DNA from 3 places in the Pseudomonas sichuanensis genome. Region 3 is predicted to be linked to each of the others. Evidence: riboswitches for the same ligand, from Rfam matches in the RefSeq annotation. Region 3 holds a riboswitch; each other region holds the start of a gene.

The links. Region 3 has a riboswitch for cobalamin ahead of LOY51_RS17475 (TonB-dependent receptor). Riboswitches for the same ligand answer to the same signal wherever they lie in the genome.
Region 1: linked by a shared signal. The riboswitch ahead of cobW (cobalamin biosynthesis protein CobW) and the one ahead of LOY51_RS17475 (TonB-dependent receptor) in region 3 are both predicted to bind cobalamin.
Region 2: linked by a shared signal. The riboswitch ahead of LOY51_RS16010 (ABC transporter substrate-binding protein) and the one ahead of LOY51_RS17475 (TonB-dependent receptor) in region 3 are both predicted to bind cobalamin.

Annotation. Positions count from the first base shown of each region.
Region 1 is NZ_CP087185.1:3,140,726-3,147,724, reverse strand. Features, by position in the region: gene LOY51_RS14225 (response regulator transcription factor) at 1-506, opposite strand, end outside; gene LOY51_RS14220 (DUF1272 domain-containing protein) at 712-954, opposite strand; gene cobM (precorrin-4 C(11)-methyltransferase) at 1,017-1,769, opposite strand; gene LOY51_RS14210 (cobalamin biosynthesis protein) at 1,798-2,208, opposite strand; gene LOY51_RS14205 (CbtA family protein) at 2,208-2,903, opposite strand; gene LOY51_RS14200 (CbtB domain-containing protein) at 2,914-3,099, opposite strand; cobalamin riboswitch at 3,197-3,422, opposite strand; cobalamin riboswitch at 3,483-3,681, shown strand; gene cobW (cobalamin biosynthesis protein CobW) at 3,783-4,850, shown strand; gene cobN (cobaltochelatase subunit CobN) at 4,854-6,999, shown strand, end outside.
Region 2 is NZ_CP087185.1:3,564,913-3,571,911, forward strand. Features, by position in the region: gene LOY51_RS15990 (DUF2059 domain-containing protein) at 1-411, shown strand, start outside; gene LOY51_RS15995 (ParA family protein) at 538-1,314, shown strand; gene LOY51_RS16000 (hypothetical protein) at 1,691-2,140, opposite strand; gene LOY51_RS16005 (acetyltransferase domain-containing protein) at 2,363-3,529, shown strand; cobalamin riboswitch at 3,556-3,753, shown strand; gene LOY51_RS16010 (ABC transporter substrate-binding protein) at 3,867-4,880, shown strand; gene LOY51_RS16015 (FecCD family ABC transporter permease) at 4,877-5,893, shown strand; gene LOY51_RS16020 (ABC transporter ATP-binding protein) at 5,890-6,678, shown strand; gene LOY51_RS16025 (pseudoazurin) at 6,696-6,999, shown strand, end outside.
Region 3 is NZ_CP087185.1:3,849,477-3,856,475, reverse strand. Features, by position in the region: gene LOY51_RS17475 (TonB-dependent receptor) at 86-2,203, opposite strand; cobalamin riboswitch at 2,314-2,519, opposite strand; gene LOY51_RS17470 (GNAT family N-acetyltransferase) at 2,706-3,275, opposite strand; gene LOY51_RS17465 (carboxymuconolactone decarboxylase family protein) at 3,355-3,699, opposite strand; gene lpxO (lipid A hydroxylase LpxO) at 3,889-4,788, opposite strand; gene thpR (RNA 2',3'-cyclic phosphodiesterase) at 4,994-5,539, shown strand; gene LOY51_RS17450 (TonB-dependent siderophore receptor) at 5,546-6,999, opposite strand, start outside.

The DNA of each region.
Region 1 (6,999 bases), 710 kb from region 3:
TGCATCTGCTCGCCGATCAGCTTGTTGCTCTGCCCCGCGCAGAGGCGGCGCAGCACCTCCATTTCACGGTTCGACAGGCTGCCCAGTCGGTCACCCTCGCTTTCCAGGGTGTTGCTGTTGACTGCCATCTGCGGGAAGGTCGAATAGCCTTTGACCAGTGCCTTGAGGGCAAAGACCAGGGCGTCGAGGTCTTCGTCCTTGTTGACGAAGGCCGAGATGCCGGCGTCCATGCACCGGCGTACGTACAAGTCGGCCGGCTGGCCGGTCAACGCCATGATCCTGGGGGAGGGGGTGAGCAGCTTGAGGCGTTTGATCACTTCCATGCCATCGAGGTCGGGCAGGCCGATATCGAGGATGACCACATCTGCCTTGGTCTGCTCGGCCAGGCGTGCGGCATCCTTGCCTTTACCGGTTTCGCCGACGACGGTGAAGCGCTCCCCCTCGAGCAGCATGCGTACAGCAAGGCGAACAATGTGATGGTCATCGACCAACAGCACGGATGTCATGTGAAACTCCTGTCGGATTGAGCCCATGTCCTGTCTTCCGTCGGGCTCACGCCTGCGGATCAATTGGGCAGCGCGCACATTACGGTGATTCCGAACCCTTGGTAATAGGCGAGTATAGGCGCGTTGAAAAGACAACAAGGAATTGTAGAAAAGGACTACAAAAGGGGCGCGGGAACGCCCCGGGACAGGTACTGAGGCAGGCGGGTCAGTTGCAGGCGGGATGTGCCTTGAGGATGCGCTCGCTGGAGGCGGGGTTGTTCTTCAGGGCCTGGCCCACCCGGGGCGGGCGGCTGAGTAGCGGGCCGCCACAGTTGGGGCAGCGGCCGTGCAAGTGCTGGTCATTGCAGCTGCGACAGAAGGTGCATTCGAACGAGCAGATCAAGGCGTCCGGGCTGTCGCCCGGCAGGTCGCTGTTGCAGCACTCGCAGTTGGGGCGTAGTTCGAGCATGGGCGTGGCTCCGTGACGTGGAAGGGCAGTGTGCGCCGTCGCCACGTCTGGCGGCAATCGCTTCAGTTGCCCGGGCGGTACAGGTGGGCGTGGCCGGCGCGGTACAGCGCCGATTCGGCGAACGGTGCATCACCCAGCACATGGCCGACCAGGATCAGCGCCGTGCGCCGGAAGCCCTTGCTGGCCACGCGCTCGACGATGTCCGCCAGGGTGCCCCTGGCCCAGTCCTGATCGGGCCAGGTGGCGCGATGGACCACGGCGATCGGGCAGTCGGCGCCGTAATGGGGCAGGAGTTCCTCGACGATCCGCGCCAGGTTCTTGATGCCCAGATGGATGGCCAGGGTGCTGCCATGCCGGGCCAAGTCGGCCAGTTGTTCGCCGGCCGGCATCGGTGAGCTGTCGCCGTAACGGGTCAGGATCACCGTTTGCGACACCTCTGGCAGGGTCAGCTCGCAACCCAGCAGCGCGGCGCTGGCGGCGGTGGCCGTCACGCCGGGGATGATCTGGTAGTCGATGCCCAGTTCGCGCAGTTGGCGGATCTGCTCACCGATGGCGCCATACAGGCTGGGGTCGCCGCTATGTACCCGGGCCACGTCCTGGCCGTTGGCGTGGGCCTGGCGCATGGCCTCGACGATCTGCTGCAGGTGCAGTTCGGCACTGTTGATCACTGTCTCGGCACGGTGCCCTTCGAGCACGGCAGCGGGTACCAGCGAGCCGGCATAGATGATCACCGGGCACTGGCGGATCAAACGCTGGCCCTTGACCGTGATCAGTTCCGGATCGCCGGGGCCGGCGCCGATGAAGTAGACCGTCATGGGGAGTCCTTGCAGGTAAAAGGGCGGATTATCCGCCGATGGCCAGCGCCAGGGTAGCGCCGCCGAGTCGCTGGCGCGGTACGCGCAGGCCAGGCTGCAGCGATTCGCGGCCAGCCAGGGCCAATGCGGCGCTTTCGGCCACACCCCAGCAGCCGGTCTGGGCGAAGGCGATGGCCGAGCGCTGGCTGAGCAGCGGCTCGAAGCCGAGCAGTTGCCCGGCATCGAAACAGATGAACGGCAGCCCGAGGCGCTCGGCCAAGGCCAGCAGGCCTGGCTCCCGGGCCTTTGGCGCGATGCTGGCGATGCCGCGCAGCGCGCTGAGCGGCAGGGCATGCTCGGCCAGGGTCTGGCGCAGCAGGACCGCCAGGGTCTCCACCGGGCAACCCCGGCGGCACCCAAAGCCGGCATACAGCGCCGGCGGCTTTGCAGATTCCAGCATCAGGCTTGACTGTAGCGACGGTACAGCCAGGCGCTGAGCAGGCCCAGGGCCACCCAGAAGGCGGCATTGGTCAGCCAGGAAGCGATCTTGAACTGGGTTTCCAGTGCCTCGGGTGCCAGGCTTTCATGCACCGCTGGCTGTGGCGCGCCGATCACGTGGGGCACAATCAGCAGCGCCGCGCCAAGTACCTTCAACAGCCAGTGGCGACCGAACACCAGCAATGCCAGGCCAGTGGCGGTGGCGGCGGCGGTGCCGATCCACCAGGTCTGGCGTTGGCCCAGGTCGGCAGCGGCGGTGCCCGGCAGCTCCGGCGGCAGGCCCAGGGTCGGCGCCAGGCAGAACACCGCAAAGCCGGCCAGGCCCCACAGCGCGCCGGTGCTGACCCGGCCCGGCTCGCGCAGGCTATACAGCGCGACGAGGATCAGCGCAAAGCCGACGGCTACCACCAGGTTGCCACCGGTGGTGGACAGCACGCGTTGCCAGCCGTCTTCCGGCGCCCAAGCTTCGGCGCTGTGCTCATGCTCGTGGGGGGCGGCGGCTTCGCCATGCTCATGGTGCTCGGCTGCCGGGGCGGCGCTTTCATAGGTCTCCGCCTGCAGAATCAGCGGTGCGACCCAGAAGCTTTGCAGCAGTGTCAGCAGCAGGGCGGCGAGCAGCCCACTGAAGCCCGCAGTGCGGGCAATACGGGTAATCATGCGGGGCTACTCAGTGGCAGGGGAAGGCGGCGCTGTGGCGGGTGTCGTGGGCAGCGTTGTGCACCGCCTCGATGTGCGAGAAGCCGGCGAAGTAAACCAGGCACAGGCCCAGCAGGCTGGCGCCGATGGCGATGACCATGCGCTGGCTGAGTGTGGCGGGGGTGGAGATGCTGTGTTTTGTGCTGGTAATCGGCATGACGCGTTCCTCTGCTGCTTTTATTGGGGCAACGGGCAGGCGCGGCGCTCCCGGGCAGGACAGCCCAGGGAATACGACAGCGCCCGCCCACCGCGGGGTGTTGATGTGGTGTCAGGCCGGTCTCCGGGCTGGCGAGGTGGAGCGGTGCTCCATCTATTGGCGTCACCTTCCCATGCCTGTTGAACCGGCACAGTGGTCAAGACGCTTCACTCGCTTACCGTTGCGGGGGCAGCACCGGCCTTGTCCGCTGTCTATTAAAGACGCTGGACGCACCGGTTTCCCGTTTCACCCCCAATGGGGGCACCTGAACGCAGTGCGCTAGCAAATCATGGGGCGTGGCTTGCGTCAATCGCCCCAGCGGTTGACCGGTGTCGGGCGGATGCGTAGCCTTGCCGCTTCGAGGTTCTCCGGCCCAGGCCGGAGCTAAGACGGGAACGCGGTCCAAGCCGCGGCTGCCCCCGCAACTGTAAGCACTCAAAAGGATCGGCACAGCCACTGCGCAAGCGCGGGAAGGCGCCATCCCCCCGGCACCGCTGCCGGAACAGTGCAAGCCAGGAGACCTGCCTCGCAACGTTTTCGACTATCAACCGGGCGGGGTGATCCGGTGGCGAACGCGCCCGGCCGGCAACGCCCGAGGCTGTCGTCCCGCATGCCCGCGCCATTGCTGCCAAGGGCATCGCGACATGAAAACACTGGCCAAGCTCCCCGTCACCATCGTCACCGGCTTCCTCGGCTCGGGCAAGACCACCTTACTGCGCCACATGCTCGACAACGCCCAGGGCCGCCGCATCGCGGTGATCGTCAACGAGTTCGGCGAGCTGGGCATCGATGGCGAAATCCTCAAGCAGTGCAGCATTGGTTGCACTGAAGAAGAAGCCAACGGCCGCGTCTACGAGCTGGCCAATGGCTGCCTGTGCTGCACCGTGCAGGAAGAGTTCTTCCCGGTGATGCGCGAACTGGTGGCGCGCCGCGGCGACCTCGACCACATCCTTATCGAAACCAGCGGCCTGGCCCTGCCCAAGCCCCTGGTGCAAGCCTTCCAGTGGCCAGAAATCCGCAACGCCTGCACCGTCGATGCGGTTATCACCGTGGTCGACAGCCCGGCAGTGGCCGCCGGCACCTTCGCCGCCTACCCGGACCAGGTCGACGCCCAGCGCAAGCTCGACCCCAACCTGGACCACGAGTCGCCGCTGCATGAACTGTTCGCCGACCAGCTGGCCAGCGCCGACCTGGTGGTGTTGAACAAGGCCGACCTGATCGACGCCGAAGGCCTGGCCAAGGTTCGTGCCGAAGTCGCCGAAGAGCTGCCGCCAGCGGTGAAAGTGATCGAAGCCAGCAGTGGCCGCCTGCCGCTGGAAGTGCTGCTGGGCGTCGGTGCCGAATCCGAGGCGCACATCGACGGCCGTCGCACCCACCACGATTCGCACCACGACGGCGATGACCACGACGATCACGACCATGACGCCTTCGACTCGATCTCCATCGACCTGCCAGAGGCCGACGAAAGCCTGCTGCTCGATGCCCTGACGCAACTGGTCACCGAGTTCGGCATCCTGCGCGCCAAAGGCTTCGCCGCCATTCCCGGCAAGCCGATGCGCCTGCTGATCCAGGGCGTGGGCACGCGCTTCGACAAGCACTTCGACCGCGCCTGGCGCACTGACGAGCCGCGCATCACCCGCCTGGTGCTGATCGGCCAGGACCTCGATGCCGTGCACCTGGAAGCGCGCCTGCGCCAGTCCCTGGGCGCCTGACCCATGCACCTGCTGAGGACCCAGCCCGGCGGCTTCGTGCCGGACGACAGCATTGCCGACCTCGGCCAGACTCCCGCCGAGCTGGTGATCCTCTGCAGCGGCGATTCGCACCTGGCGCTGCTCGCCGAAACCGCCGAGCAGTTGCCGGACGACTTCCCCAGCGTGCGCCTGGCCAACCCCATGCAGGTGCAGAACCACGCCTCGGTCGACCTGTATGTAGACGAGGTGCTGCGCCACGCCAAGGTGATCCTGGTGTCGCTGCACGGCGGCGTCGGTTACTGGCGCTATGGCGTCGAGCAACTGGTGGAACTCAGCCAGCGCGGCGTGCAACTGATCCTGGTGCCCGGCGATGACCGCCCCGACCCGGAACTGACCGACCTGGGCACGGTGCGTGGCGAGCAGGCCGAACGCCTCTGGCACTACCTGCGCCAGGGTGGCAAGGCCAACGCGGTCAGCCTGTTCAATTGCCTGGCCAGCCAGTGGTTGGGGCGTGACTACGCCTGGGATGAACCGCAGCCGTTGCCGCGTACTGCGGTTTACCACCCGGCCAAGGCCAGCGCCCAGTTGCAGGACTGGTACGCCGACTGGCATCCCGAGCAGCCGGTGGCGCCACTGTTGTTCTATCGCTCGCACCTGCAGGCGGCCAACACCGCCTTCATCGACGTGTTTTGCCAACGCCTGCAAGCCTGTGGCCTGAACCCGCTGCCCATTGCCGTGGCCAGCCTCAAGGAGCGCGCCTGCCTCGACCAGGTCGAGGCCTGGCTCGATGAAGTGCAGGCTGAAGTGGTGATCAACACCACCGGCTTTGCCTTGTCCAGCCCCGAACAGCCCAACCTGCGCCCATTGCGCCGCGATGTACCGGTGCTGCAGGCGATCTGCGCCCAGGACAACCAACCGGCCTGGGAGCAGAGCGAACAGGGCTTGGGCGCTCGCGACCTGGCCATGCACATCGCCTTGCCGGAACTGGACGGGCGCATCATCACCCGCCCCGTGAGCTTCAAGGACCTGGCCTGGCGCAGCGAGCGCAGCCAGTCCGACGTGGTCTGCTACCGGGCCCACCCTGAACGCATGGACTTCGTCGCCGAACTGGCGCGGCGCTGGGTCGAGCTGGCGCGCCTTGACAACCAGGCGAAGCGCGTGGCGCTGGTGCTGGCCAACTACCCGACCCGCGATGGACGCATCGGCAATGGCGTCGGCCTGGATACGCCCGGCGCCGCACTCAACATTCTCAAGGCCTTGCAGGCGCAGGGTTACCCGGTGGCCGGCCTGCCCGACAGTGGCACCGAACTGATCCACCAGTTGCTCGGCGGGGTGACCAACGACCTCGACCACCTCGACCAGCGCCCCTGTGCCCAGAGCCTGAGCCTGGCCGATTACCACAGCGCCTTCACCGCCTTGCCCGAAGCCAACCAGCGCGCCGTGCTGGAACGTTGGGGCCCGCCCGAACAGGACCCGATGTACCGCAGCGGGCGTTTGATGGTGGCCGGCCTGCGCTACGGCCTGACCTTCGTCGGCATCCAGCCCGCGCGCGGCTACCAGGTCGACCACAGCGCGGTGTACCACGACCCCGACCTGGTGCCGCCCCACGGCTACCTGGCGTTCCACTTCTGGCTGCGCAACGGCTATGCCGCCGATGCGCTGATTCACGTCGGCAAGCACGGCAACCTGGAGTGGCTGCCGGGCAAGGGGGTCGGGCTGTCCAATGAATGCTGGCCAGACGCCTTGCTCGGCCCGCTGCCGAACATCTACCCGTTCATCGTCAACGACCCGGGCGAGGGCGCCCAGGCCAAACGGCGCACCCAGGCGGTGATCATCGACCACCTGATGCCGCCGCTGACCCGTGCCGAAACCTATGGCCCGCTGCGCCAGCTGGAGCAGCTGGCTGACGAATACTACGAAGCGCAGCTGCTTGACCCGCGCCGTGCCCAGGAGCTGCAGCGCGACATCCTCGAACTGCTCAAGGCCAACCACATCGACCGCGACCTGCAGCTCGAAGGCCAGCTGGACGACGCGGCGGTGTGGCTGCCGCGGCTCGACACCTACCTGTGCGACCTCAAGGAATCGCAGATCCGCGATGGCCTGCATGTGTTCGGCCAGTCGCCCCAGGGCCGGCTGCGCAGCGACACGCTGTTGGCGCTGCTGCGGGTGG
Region 2 (6,999 bases), 280 kb from region 3:
CCCAGCCGCGACGAAAAGATCCGCTCCAGCCTGCCCCTGCAGGAAGCCTACGAGCACAACATCGGGCGCATGGCGCAGCTGTTGGCCGTAACCCACCCCAAGCTGCCCGAAGAACAGATCAAGACGGTACTGCGCAAGCACCTGACCGTCGAGGACCAGCGCCAGGACCTGTATCGGCTCTACAGCGAAAAGAACTTCGACGATGGCGAATTCGACACCATCGTCGCCGCCACCCGCGACCCGGCCAAGGCCAAGGCGCTGGGCGAAACCGATGAAGGCAAGCGGCTGAGCGAAAAACTGACCGCGCTGATGCGCGAGAGCGCCAGGGACCCGAAAGTGCAGGCCTTGGTCGAAGCGCGCATGCAAGAGGTCGAGGACGAACTCCAGGCGTTGCAGCAAGCCGCTCCATGACAGTGGCGCTTTACGCCCTGATGCACGACGCAGGCGGGACATGTAACAAGCCTTGTCTTAAAACTGTCACCTTTCGGTCATAGGATTGACCCCGATCTGCCATTTCCCCTCAAGGATGATTCAGCCATGCGTCGTGTCGTGTTCAACCAGAAAGGCGGTGTAGGCAAGTCCAGCATTGCCTGTAACCTGGCCGCTGCCAGTGCCGCCGAGGGCTATCGCACCCTGCTGGTGGACCTCGACCCTCAGGCCAACGCCACCTTTTACCTGACCGGCCTGGTCAACCACGACATCCCGGCGGGCATCGCCGATTTCTTCCGCCAGACCCTTGCCCCCGCGCCGGCCACCGGCAAGAAGCACCGCGTGGCCATCACCGAAACCCGCTACGCCAACCTGCACCTGATCACCGCCAGCCCCGACCTAGCCGACCTGCAAGGCAAGCTGGAGAGCAAGTTCAAGATCAACAAGCTGCGCAAGCTGCTGGTGGAGCTGTCGGCGGACTACGAGCGGATCTACATCGACACGCCACCGGCGCTGAACTTCTACACCTTCAGCGCCCTGGTGGCCGCCGAGCGCCTGCTGATCCCCTACGACTGCGACAGCTTCTCGCGCCAGGCGCTGCTTAACGTTATGGCCGAGGTCGACGAACTGCGCCAGGACCACAATGCCGCGTTGCAGGTTGAAGGTGTGGTGGTCAACCAGTTCGCCGGGCGCACCGCCCTGCACCAGACCCTGGTCGACCAGTTGCGCGGCGAAGGGCTGCCGGTGCTGCCGGTGTACCTGAGCAACTCGATCAAGATGCGCGAGTCCCATGAAGCGGCCGTGCCCCTGGTGCACCTGGCGCCGCGCCACAGGCTGGCGCAGGAGTTTGTCGAGTTGCTGGATGTGCTGGAGCGGGCGGCGTGAGGGGGGTGTGGGGGTTCAAGTGGCCGACTTAGTCGCGCGTGTGGGCGGGCAGGCGTAGGGTGGTAATTTTGCAGCGCTCTCAAGATCGAGCGCCGCCCGCGCGGCGCTTCGCGGGTAAACCCGCTCCCACAGTTTATTTCGGGCCAATTATTCCTGTGAAAGTACCGGTGCCTGCCTTGGTGCATGCCTTGAGTCATGTGGGGCGGCGGCAACGCCCACACTGAAACCGCGTCGTACCAACAAGGCGGACCAGGTAATGGCACAGGAAAGACTGGCCCGAAACAAACTGTGGGAGCGGGTTTACCCGCGAAGCGCCGCGCGGGCGGCGCTCGATCTCATAGGCGCTGAAGATACCCAGCCGAACACACAGCAGCCCCTACCACCGCCGCCCCTGATCACGCTCACCGCTACCACCGCTGTAACGCGTGTCCTGCCCGCCCTGAATATTCGACCGACTACTGGAAGAGCTGCCATCGCTGTAGCGCGTATCCTGCCCACCCTGAATATTCGCCCGGCTGCTGGAAGAGCGGCCATCGCTGTAGCGCGTGTCCTGCCCACCCTGGATGTTCGAGCGACTACTGGAAGAACTGCCGTCGCTGTAGCGCGTATCCAACCCACCCTGAATATTCGAGCGGCTGCTGGAGCGGCGCCCGTCGCTGTAGGTGGTATCGAAGCCGCCCATGATATTGGCGCGGCTGGTTGAGGTAGTGCCGTCGCTGTAGCGGCAATCCTCGCCGCCCTGGATGTTCTTGCGGCAGCTGTCGGCCAGGGCCGAGGCGCACGGCAACGTCAGCAATGAGGCCAGTAGCAGATGGGTGGGTTTCATGGCAGTCCTTGTCGGCAAATTACATTCAGCATCACGCGGCCTGCATGTATCCACCAATGCTCGCTAAAGCACAAGTGTCTCGAGCAGGCCAATCGCCACTAGATGGCACTCGCTCCAGGCGGGCATGCAGATTTACCCACCCAAGCCTCTGTTCAGCTCAAGCCAAATAGTTATAAGATAACGTTTCATTTGACATTCATTCCTGCCTGCGACCCCTTGCCGATGACCAGCGCCACCGCCTCCCCCACCCTGATCACCCAGCGCCTGCAGAGCATCGATGCCCTGCGCGGCCTGGTGATCCTGTTCATGCTGCTCGACCACGTGCGCGAAACCTTTTTCCTGCATCGCCAGGTCAGCGACCCGATGAGCATCGACGCCACCGACCCCAGCCTGTTCGCCAGCCGCACCCTGGCCCACCTGTGCGCGCCGGTGTTCGTGCTGTTGACCGGGCTGTCGGCCTGGCTGTACGGCGAGAAGTACCAAGGCCGCAGCGACGTCTCGGCATTCCTGTTCAAGCGCGGGCTGTTCCTGGTGGCGCTGGAGTTCACCCTGGTCAACTTCGCCTGGACCTTCCAACTGCCGCCGAGCGTGATCTACCTGCAGGTGATCTGGGCCATCGGTATCAGCATGATCGCCCTGTCGCTGCTGGTGTGGCTGCCGCGCCCGGCACTGCTGGCGCTGGGTGCGCTGATCGTGGCCGGGCACAACCTGCTCGATGGCCTGCATTTCGGCCCGGAGTCGGCGCTGCACGTGCCCTGGGCGATCCTGCATGACCGTGGCTGGCTGCAAGCGACCGACAGCCTGCGCCTGCGCACCTCCTACCCGGTGCTGCCGTGGATTGGCGTGATCGCCCTGGGTTATGGCCTGGGCCCGTGGTTCGCCCGCACCAGCAATGCCGCCGAGCGCCAGAACCGTTTGCTGTTGGCCGGCACCGCCGCACTGCTCGGTTTCGCCGTGCTGCGCCTGCTCAACGGCTACGGCGAAGCGCCGTGGAACAGCTACCCAAGTGTCACGCAAACCCTGATGAGCTTCTTCAACATCACCAAATACCCGCCGTCACTGCTGTTCCTCGCCCTTACCCTGGGCACCGGCCTGTTGCTGCTGCGCGGCTTCGAGCGCGCAGGGTCCGCCCGCTGGATCAGCATGCTGGCGGTGTTCGGCGCCGCACCGATGTTCTTCTACCTGCTGCACCTGTACGTGCTCAAGCTGCTTTACCTGGCCTGCGTGGCGCTGCTGGGCCTCAACCACGGCGACTATTTCGGCTTCGACGGCATTGCCGCGGTGTGGCTGAGTGCCGTGCTGCTGGCTGCGGCGCTGTACCTGCCGGTGCGTGGGTTCGCCCGCCTTAAGGCACGCCGGCGCGACATCGCCTGGCTCAAATACCTGTAAAGGCGTTTTCACCCGGCGGGTGATGGTCTACCATGCCGCCCGCCGGTTTCCACTCGGAATTAATAGGGAATCCCCAGGCCGCCACACGCGCGCCAAAGGGAACTGCCCCCGCAACTGTAGGTGCCGAGCCCGCGCCATCGATGCCACTGGACCTTGTGTCCGGGAAGGCTGGCGCAGGGCCAGGACGCACCAGTCAGGAGACCTGCCGGCACATGTTCACCAACCGGCGGGGTGTCCGGGATGGCCATCCGTTAGTTGCCTCGGGCGCCCTGCCCGAAGCCTGGCGATGCCTGTCCGTGCTCATTCCGTGCACCCTTCGACAGGAGATCGCCCGACCATGCTGCCCCGTATCGCCACCCTGCTCGCCGCCATGTCGCTGACCGGCCTGGCCCAGGCCGCCGCCACGCACTACCCGCTCACCGTCGAAAACTGCGGCGTGCCGCAAACCTTCGCCCAGGCGCCCGCGCGCGCCGTGACCATCGGCCAGGCCGGCACCGAGATGCTCTATGCGCTGGGCCTGGGCGACAAACTGGCCGGCACCTCGCTGTGGTTCAACAACGTGCTGCCCGAGTTCAAGACGCAGAATGACAAGGTCGAGCGCCTGGCCGACAACGACCCCAGCTTCGAAGCGGTGGTGGGCAAACGCCCGCAACTGGTGGCCGTACAGTTCGAATGGATGGTCGGCGCCCAGGGCGTGGTCGGCACCCGCGAGCAGTTCGCCGAGCTGAAGATCCCCACCTACCTGCTGCCGTCCGACTGCGAAGGCAAGGACAACCTGGTCGGCGCCGACGGCACCCGCCTGCAGCCGTTCAAGGTCGAGACCATCTACAAGAGCGTCAGCCAGCTGGCCGAGATCTTCGACGTGCAGGACCGTGGCACGGCGCTGAACGCGCAACTCAAGGGCCAGCTGGAGCATGCCAGACAGCAACTGGCCGGCAAGGACCTTGCCGGCACCAGCGCACTGTTCTGGTTCTCCAGCGCCGACCTTGAGATCGACCCCTACGTCGCCGGCCGCCAGGGCGTGGCCGACTTCATGCTGCAGACCCTGGGCGTGCGCAACGTGGTCGAGTCCAGCGAAGAATGGCCCACCGTGGGTTGGGAAACCCTGGCCAAAGCCAACCCCACCTGGCTGATCATCGCCCGCATGGACCGCCGCCGCTTCCCCGCCGACGACTTCCAGAAGAAGCTCGAATTCCTGCGCAGCGACCCGGTAACCAAGAACATGGACGCCGTGAAAAACGGCCGCATCATAGTCCTCGATGCCGACGCCATGCAGGCCGGCATTCGCCTGTTCCGTGGCCTTGAGCGGTTGTCCGCAGCCTTCGCCAACGGCCAAGCGCCACAACCATGAGCCGCCTGCTGCCCCTCGCCATTGCCGCGCTGGCCGCCCTGCTGCTGGCCATGCTCGCCGGCATCGCCATCGGCGAAACCCGCCTGAGCATCGACCTGGTCTGGCAGGTGCTGGCCAACCAGCTGTGGCAGGCCGGCCACGCCCTCGACCCGATCGACGCCGGCATCGTCTGGAACTACCGGCTGCCGCGCACTCTGGTCGCCGCCGCCTGCGGCGCGGGCCTGGCCACTTGCGGCGTGGTGCTGCAGGCGTTGCTGCGCAACCCGCTGGCCGAGCCCTACTTGCTGGGCCTGTCCGCAGGCGCCTCGACCGGCGCCGTGGCGGTCGGCCTGCTTGGCCTGGGCGGCGCAGCGCTGTCGCTGTCCGGCGGCGCCTTCATCGGCGCGCTGGCGGCGTTCGGCCTGGTGCTCTTGCTGTCGCGCGCCAGTGCCAGCAGCCACAACAACGCCCAGGTGATCCTGGCAGGCATTGCCGGGTCGCAACTGTTCAACGCCCTGACCGCCTTCCTGATCACCAAGTCGGCCACCGCCGAGCAGGCGCGCGGCATCCTGTTCTGGCTGCTGGGCAACCTCAGCGGCGTGCGCTGGCCGTCGGTGTGGCTGGCACTGCCGGTGGCCGTGCTTGGCCTGGCGGTGTGCCTGTGGCACCGCCGTGCACTGGACGCCTTCACCTTCGGCGCCGATTCCGCCGCCTCGCTGGGCGTGCCGGTACGCCGCACCCAGTTGCTGCTGATCAGTTGCACGGCGCTGGTGACCGCGGTGATGGTGTCGATCGTCGGCGCCATCGGTTTCGTCGGCCTGGTCATCCCCCACGCCCTGCGCCTGCTGCTCGGCCCCGGCCACAGCCGCCTGCTGCCGGCCAGCGCCCTCGGGGGCGCGCTGTTCCTGATCGTCGCCGACATCCTTTCGCGCACCCTGATCGCCGGCCAGGTGATCCCCGTGGGCGTGGTCACCGCGCTGATCGGTGCACCGGTGTTCGCGCTGATCCTGGTCAGCCGCCGGGGGCGCCCATGACCGTGATGAACTCGCTGGAAGTCGCCCCGCTCGCCTGCCAAGGTTTGAGCCTGCGCCTGGGTGACCGCGAGGTGCTGCAAGGTATCGACCTGGCCGTGCGCCCCGGTGAAACCCTCGGTATCGTCGGCCCCAACGGCTCGGGCAAATCCACCTTGCTCAAGCTGCTCGCCGGCCTGCGCACGCCCACCACGGGCAAGGTGCACTTGCTCGGGGAACCCTTGGCGACACTGCCACGCCGGCGCATCGCCCAGCAGCTGGCACTGGTCGAGCAACAGGCCGACACCCAGGACGCCATCAGTGTCTTCGAAGCCGTGGCACTGGGCCGCACACCCTGGCTCTCGGCATTGGCGCCCTTCGGCAAGGCCGACCGCGCCATCGTCGAGCAAGCCCTGGCCGATGTCGACGCCAGCCACCTCAGCCAGCGCATCTGGCGCGAGCTGTCCGGTGGCGAACGCCAGCGCGTGCACATCGCCCGCGCCCTGGCCCAGCGCCCGCAACTGCTGCTGCTCGACGAGCCGACCAACCACCTGGATATCCAGCACCAGCTGAGCCTGCTGCAACAGGTCCAGGCGCTGCCGGTGACCACCCTGGTGGCCCTGCACGACCTCAACCAGGCGCTCACCTGCGACCGCCTGGCCGTGCTCGACCAGGGCCGCCTGGTGGCCCTCGGCAAGCCCGAAGCCGTACTCACCCCAGAGCGCCTGCTGAGCACTTTCGGCGTACACGCCCACTACCTAACCGATCCCTTCGACGGCGCGCGCATCCTGCGTTTTCGCGCCCCCTGAACCAGGAAGTTCCGCCCATGCCGCCCCGCTCCGCCGCCCTGCTGCTTGCCGCCTTGCTGACCACCACCGCCACCCAGGCCGAGGTGTTCGAAGTGAAGATGCTCAACCGCGGCGCCGAGGGGGCGATGGTCTACGAGCCGGACCACCTGCGCATTGCCCCGGGCGACACCGTGCGCTTTCTGCCGACCCAGGCCGGGCACAACGCGGCGAGCATTCCTGGCCTGCTGCCGGCAGGCGCCGAAGCGTTCAAAAGCAAGCTCAACCAGCCGTACGAATACACCTTCAGCCAGCCCGGGCTGTATGGCATCCAGTGCATCCCGC
Region 3 (6,999 bases):
GGTGTCATCTTCGCGGGTAAACCCGCTCCCACAGGGGCCGTGCATTCCCCCAGGATTGCACAGTACCCGCGAAGGGGCCTTTGGCTCAGAAGCGGTAATCGACCGTGGCGAAGTACGAACGCGGTGCGCCCAGCAGCCACTGCTCGCCGCTGTAGGCCGACATCGCGTATTCACGGTCGAACAGGTTGTTCACCTGCAGCCCCAGGCGCACGTCCGGCAGCACCTGCCAGCCGATGTTGCCATCGATCACGGTGTAGCCCGGCACGTGCTGGTCGTTGGCGGTGGTGGCGTAGCGCTGGTCGACATAGCGCAGGCCGATGCCGGCATCGACAGCCTGGCCGAAACCCTTGCTCAGCCACAGGTTGGCGGTTCGCCGTGGCACATCGGTGGGGCGGTTGCCCGAGCGGTCGTAGGCGATGCCGCCGCTCACTTCGTCGAACTCGTCGTACTTCGCCCGCACCAGCGCCGCATTGGCCGACAGCTGCCACTGATTGCCCAGCGCCAGTTCCAGGCTTGCCTCCAGGCCATCGGAGGTCTGCTGGCCGGCCTGCTGCTTGGTGTGGGTGAGCGGGTCACTGACCAGCAGCTTGTCCTTGACGATGTGATAGGCCGCCAGGGTCCATTCGCCACGGCCTTCCCAGAAGCGCTGCTTGAGGCCCAACTCGGTCTGCTTGGCTTCGGTCAGGTCCAGGCGCTGCTCGGGGCGCAGGGTGATCAGGTCGCCGACGCCGTCTTCGCTGGTGGAGTACTGGCCGTACAACGACAGGTCGTCGGTGACGGCGAACACCAACCCGGCGCGCCAGTTGCCGCCCTGCAGGCTGCGGTCGCCGCGGGTGTCGTCGAGCAAGTTGCTGCGGTCGATGTGGTTCTGGTCGCGGCGAATGCCGGTGACCAGGGACAGGCGCTCGGTGAGCTGGGTGCGGTTTTCGGCGAACAGGGCGAAGGTGCTGGTTTTCGACAGCGACTGCGGCTGGGTCAGGCTGGCGCTATGGAAGGCACCGGGCGTGGGCTGCCAAGGATCGAGCGGGTCTGTGCTGCCGTCGTCGTAGGGCCAGTTGCTGTCGATGTTGAAGCGGATGCGGTTGTACTCGGCACCGACCACGGTCTTGCTGGCCAGGCCGAACAGTGTGTGATCGAAGGTGAACGTCTGGCGGTCGCCGATCTGCTCCTGGTTGTGCTTGATCTCGAGGAAGCTGCCGCGCTGCACCACCCCGTTGTCGGCGTCCCAGGCGTACTGCTCGGCGTTGCGCCAGTGGCGGCGGCTCTTGATGTAGTAGAGCTGGTTGCTGGCCGAGACGCTGTCGTTGATGGCCCAGTCGGTGGTGAAGCGTGTCCACTCATCATGGTAGCGCTGCACGTCGTTGCTGACGTTGTAGTTCTTCTTGGCCAGGCTGCTGCGCAGATGGCCGTCGATCAGCGGCGTGCCGTAGTAGTTGGCCGGCTGTGCATCGCCACGCTCGTGGGCGAGGGTGAAGCTGAGGTCGTCGCTGGCATCGAAGCGCAGCGCGGCACTCAGGGCCAGGCTGCGCGAGTCGGTGCGGTCGATGTAGCCGTTGCCGGCCTGCTGGTTGAGGGTGACGCGGTAGCTCAGGCGCTCGCTCAGGCTGCCGCCGCTGTCCAGGCCCAGTTGCTGACGGTCCCAGGAGCCATAGCCCAGGCGCAGGTGGTTGCTGATCTCGCCGGCGAAGGGCTTTTTCGGGATCACGTTGACCACCGCGCCGGTGGCGCCTTCACCGTACAGCACCGAGGCCGGGCCGCGGATTACATCAATGCGCTCGACCATCCACGGGTCGACCGGGAAGGTCTGGGTGCCGGCACCGGTGTACAGGCGCGCGCCGTCGAACAGGGTCATCACCGAGTTCTGCCCGCTGAAGCCACGCGCCGACAGGCCGGTGCCGCCATCGCCGGGGGTGCCGATGAAGGTGATGCCCGGCGAGCGGGTTACCGCATCCTGCACGGTGAGGTTGTTGCGCTGCTGGATCTGCGTCTCGCCGAGGCTGCTGGTGCTGGCGGGGGTGTCCAGGGCGCTGAGGTTCAGGCGTGAACCGGCCTGGGTCGGGGTGGCCAGGTCGACGGTTTGCGCATCGCGGCTGTCGGTGATGGCCGTGGAGGGCAGGGTGAGGGTGGTCTGCTGTTCGGCCTGGGCCGGCAGGGCGACGGCCAGGCAGGCCGCCAGGGAGTAACGCTTGCTGATACGGGACATGTCGTTCCACTGCTGCAGGAATGAATGGATCCCGGTGGAAAACACGCAAAAGGCGAACCGCGCACGCAGGCACGCGCACGGATACCGGCCTGCGCCCGCCCACCGCGGGTTGCCAAGTGAAGCCTCAGGCCGGTCTCCGGGCTTGCGAGGGTCGTGAAGCCTTCACCTTCCCATGCTGGCGCACAGTGGTGTGTCGAAGGGTTCGCTCGCTTACCGTTGCGGGGGCAGCGCCGGACTTGTCGCATGGAGCGACGCACCGGCTTCCCGTTTCACCCTGCGCACGGCGGCGTAGGGCACCTGAAACTGGCGCGCATCTGACCATCGCGCGGAGAGTCAGTCAAGCGTTGGAGCGAAGGGAAAGATCATGTGGGTCAAGGGGTTGTGTGCTTGGCGTGCGGGCCTCATCGCCGGCAAGCCGGCTCCCACAGTAGTCCGGCATTACCCTGTGGGAGCCGGCTTGCCGGCGATAAGGCCTGACAGGTGTCGCAGCTAATCCATGCTTTCAGCGACCGCGCCGGCGTGACACCCGTGCTTCGATGTTCTTGCGGCCGATCAGCAGGGGTGGCTTTTCCACGACCGGTTCATCGGCCAGCCACTTGTACATCACCAGGCAGTCCACCAGCCCCAGCTGGGCGTGGCGGAAGGCCCGGGGCAGGCGCCCGACCGTCTCGAAGCCAAGCTTGTGCCACAGCGCCACGGCCACCTCGTTGGTCGCCACCACCGAATTGAACTGCAGGGCGAGCAAGCCTTCCTGGCGTGCCAGCTTCTGCGAGTGTTCGCACATCAGCCGCGCCACGCCGCGGCCCCGGGCGTTCTCGCAGACCATGTAGCCGCAGTTGCCAACATGAGCGCCGGGGCCGGCGGCATTGGCCTTGAGGTAGTAGGAGCCGAGCAGCTCGCCGTCTTCTTCGGCCACCAGGGTGCGCAGCGGTGCTTCAAGCCACAGCGCCAGGGCTTGCTCGTAACTCAGGGCGGGGTCGAAGGCGTAGGTCTGGCGGGCCTGGACGATGGCCTGGAAGGTCGGCCAGAAGCGCGGGAAGTCTTCCGGGGTCATGGGGCGGATGTGGATCATGGCGGTTCCTGCGCGGGCTGGGCCGCCAAGTCTGGGTGTCGCGGCGCCGGCGCGCAAGGGCGCTGGCGCCGTGAAGGGGCTAGTTGCTGGCTTTGCCGACCGCATCCAGGGCCCGGGCCGAGTACACCAGGGCGGCGCCGGCATTCATCGCCACCGCCACGCCGAGGGCCTCGGCGATTTCTTCGCGGGTGGCGCCGTGCTTGACCGCCTGCTGCGAATGCACGGCGATGCAGCCGTCGCAGCGGGTGGTCACCGCCACGGCCAGGGAGATCAGCTCGCGGGTCTTGGCGTCCAGGTGATTGGTCTTGGCCCCGGCACCACTGGCGGTCATGTAGCCGGCCACGGTGTCGGGAGACAGTTGCTTGAGATCGCCGATGCCGGCCATCAACTGCTTACGGTAGGCGTCCCAGTCCATCATGCTCATCGTCTTCACCTTGTCAGGTTGGTCGGGGGAGCTTTCAGGCTAGTCGATGATGGGGAGAGTGTTTTCATCTGGTGAAAACATCGCGGGGCAAGCCCGCTCCCACGTGCCCCATGCAATGAGGTCTGGCGTGGGAGCGGCGGTGCGCCGATGCGACTTGCCCCGCGATGGTGTACGTACGGCGCTGCCCGGTCAGATGTAGATGAACACCAGCACCAGTGCTGCGACCACGACCCACTTTTCCAGGTAGTAGCGCATGCGGTTGCGTTTCTTCAGCGCCTTGCCGCGTTCACGGATCTTGTAGATGCGGGTGAACAGGCGGTTGATGCCGCCAGTCTTGTCATTGGCATCGTTGGGCGCGGCGGCGGCGGCCATGACGTTGCGGCTGAACCAGCGGTTGAAGGCGCTCGCCCAGCGGTACTTGAGCGGGCGTTCGACGTCGCAGAACAGGATGATGCGGTTGTGCTCGGTGGTGTTGGCGGCGTAGTGGATGTAGGTCTCGTCGAACATCACCGCTTCGCCGTCGCGCCACGAATACTTCTCGCCGTCGACATCGATGTAGCAGCCGTCGTCGTTAGGGGTGTCCAGGCCCAGGTGGTAGCGGTAAGACCCGGCGTACGGGTCGCGGTGGCGTACCAGTTTGGCGCCCGGTGGCAGGGTGGCGAACATCGCCGCCTTGACCGTGCCGATACCCTGCAGCAGCTCGGTGGTGCGCGGGCACAGGCTCATCGCCGAGGGGTGGCTCTCGCCGTACCACTTAAGGTAAAAGCGCTTCCAGCCGGTCTTGAAGAATGAGTTGAAACCGACGTCGTCGTAATTGTCGGACTTCTTGATCTCGCCGGCATGCAGCAGTTGCTGGGCCTCGGCACGGATCTCCTGCCAGTGGTCCTTGAGCGGTTGCAGTTCGGGGAACGCCTCGACCGGCAGGTAGGGCTTGGCCGGGAGCCTGGAGAACAGGTAAAGGAAACTGTTGACCGGGGCGAGGAAACTGGAGTGGTCGCCCAACTGGCGGGTCAGCTTGTGACGAACCCGACCGCGCAGGTGAACATAGGCGATCGAGAGGACGAAGATCAGTACGAGTGCAATTTTCATGGACGGTTACTTGTCTAAAAAATGGCCATGCGCCATGGCATAAGCCCGCCAGCATAAACAAACATCGTCAGGGATTGTACTTATTGTTACGTAAATTCCGGGCGACTTAGGTGTAATGGCCTACAGCTTGCGCAAACGATTCAACTGGTTTTTTCCATGCACTTTGTGTTTTGGATTGCCCCAATCTTCTGACAAGGAACGCCCTATGGTCCAGGAATCCCGCCCCAGCGGCGCACCCTTCAAGCGCCTGTTCTTCGCCCTTTCGGTCAGTGATGGACAGCGCCGCGCCATCGCCCAGTGGCGCCGTGGCCTCAATCTGCGCAGCGGCAAGCCGGTGCCGGCGGACAACTTCCATGTGACCTTGTTGTTCCTGGGGGATGTGGATGCGGCCTTGGTGCCGGCGGTGTGCGCCGCCGTCGAGCCGTTGCAGCGCCCGGATGCGCCGCTGCGGGTGGTGCTTGACCGGTTGCAGGTGTGGCCGCGGGCGAGCGCCCTGGTGCTTGAGCCCGAGCAGGCGCCAGCGGCCCTGCGCCAGTTGGTCTATGCCCTGCAGCAGGCAGTGCTGCCGCTGGGTATCGAGGCGCAGGTGCGCGAGTACCGGCCGCACCTGACGCTGTCACGGGACTTTCGCGGGCCGCTGCCGGAGGCGGCGCAAGCGCCGGAGTTCTTCCTGGCGGCGCGCAGCTTCACCTTGTACGAGTCGCGCAAGGGCCAGTACTGGCCGCTGGCCGAGTGGCCCCTGGCGGATTGAGGCGGATCAGAACTGCGGCGTGTACTTGACCGTGAACATGAAGTTGCGTGGCTCACCGTAGTTGTTGCTGCCATTGAGCTGGTTGAAACCGGCCACCCAGTATTTCTTGTCGAACAGGTTGTTGGCATTGACCGCCAGGTTCACCTCGGGCGTCAGCTGGTAGGCCAGGCGTGCGCTCCAGACCGTGTAGCCTGCCACTTCATAGTTGCGCTCGTAGCCCAGGGTGTGGCTCTGGCTGGTGAAGCCCAGCCCGGTGCTCCAGCGCTGGCCGTCCAGCGGCAGGGTGTAGTCGGCCCAGGCGCGCAGCATGTGCTTGGGGGTCCACTGGCTGAACACACGGCCCTTGTTGTCCGGGTCTTCGAGGAACTTGGTGGTGTTGTAGGTATAGCCGGCGAACAGTTGCAGGCCGCTGAGCACTTCGCCGCTGACCTCGGCTTCGACGCCCTGGCTGCGCACCTTGCCTGCAGCGGTCGAGCAGTACCAGTCATCGCAGGCAAAACCCGAGGCGACGTCGGTGACGGCGCGGTTTTCCTGGTCATAGCGGAACACGGCCAGCGAGGCATTGACGCGGCCGTCGAGCAGTTCGCCTTTCAGGCCGGTCTCGTAGTTGCTGCCCACCACCGGCTTGAGCGGCGTGTTACCCACGGCGCGCTCGGTCTGCGGCACGAACACATCGGTGTAGCTGGCGTACCAGGCCCATTCACGGGTCAGGTCGTAAACGAAGCCGGCATAAGGCGTGACCTGCCCGGTCTCGGTCATGCGGCTGGTCGGGTGTTGGTTGCCGGGCTCGTTCGGGCCGTTGAAGTCGGTCGAATCCCAGCGATAGTCGAACCAGCTGACCCGCGCGCCGAGCACCAGGGTCAGGTCCTCCACTGGCTTGACGCGCCAGGCGCCATACAGGCCTTTCTGGCGGATGTCGTAGCTGGCGCGGTTGGCGCGGCCCATGTCGCCGGCGAGCAGGCTGTCGCGGCTAGGTTCCGGGCGGTTGTGATCGATGGCGAAGATGTTGTCGTCGGGATCATCGACGAAGTTGCGCCAATAGGCATCGTCGGACGTCAGCTTGGCGTAGTTTCCACCCAGGGTCACCTCGTGGGCCACGGAGCCGGTATCGAAATGCCCGACCACATTCATGTCCAGGCCGAGCTTGGTGTTGTGGAAGTCGGTGATCCAGTCGGCATAGCTGACGCCCGTGCCATCGGGGGCCAGGCCTTGGTCGATGGTCTGCACGCGCTGGTGGGTCGAGGTATTGGTTTCGTCCATGCGCACGGCGGCGGTCTTGAACGTCCAGTCGTCGTTGAAACGGTGCTCGAGGTCGAGGTAGTAGGTGGTGACGTCGGTCTCGGCGCGGCTCCAGCGCGCACCGGTGTAGGTGGAGCGGGGCAGGTCCACCGCCTTGCCGGTCGCATAGCGGGGGATGCCGCGCAGCATCGGGCGCGACTGCTGGCGGCTGTAGCTGATGC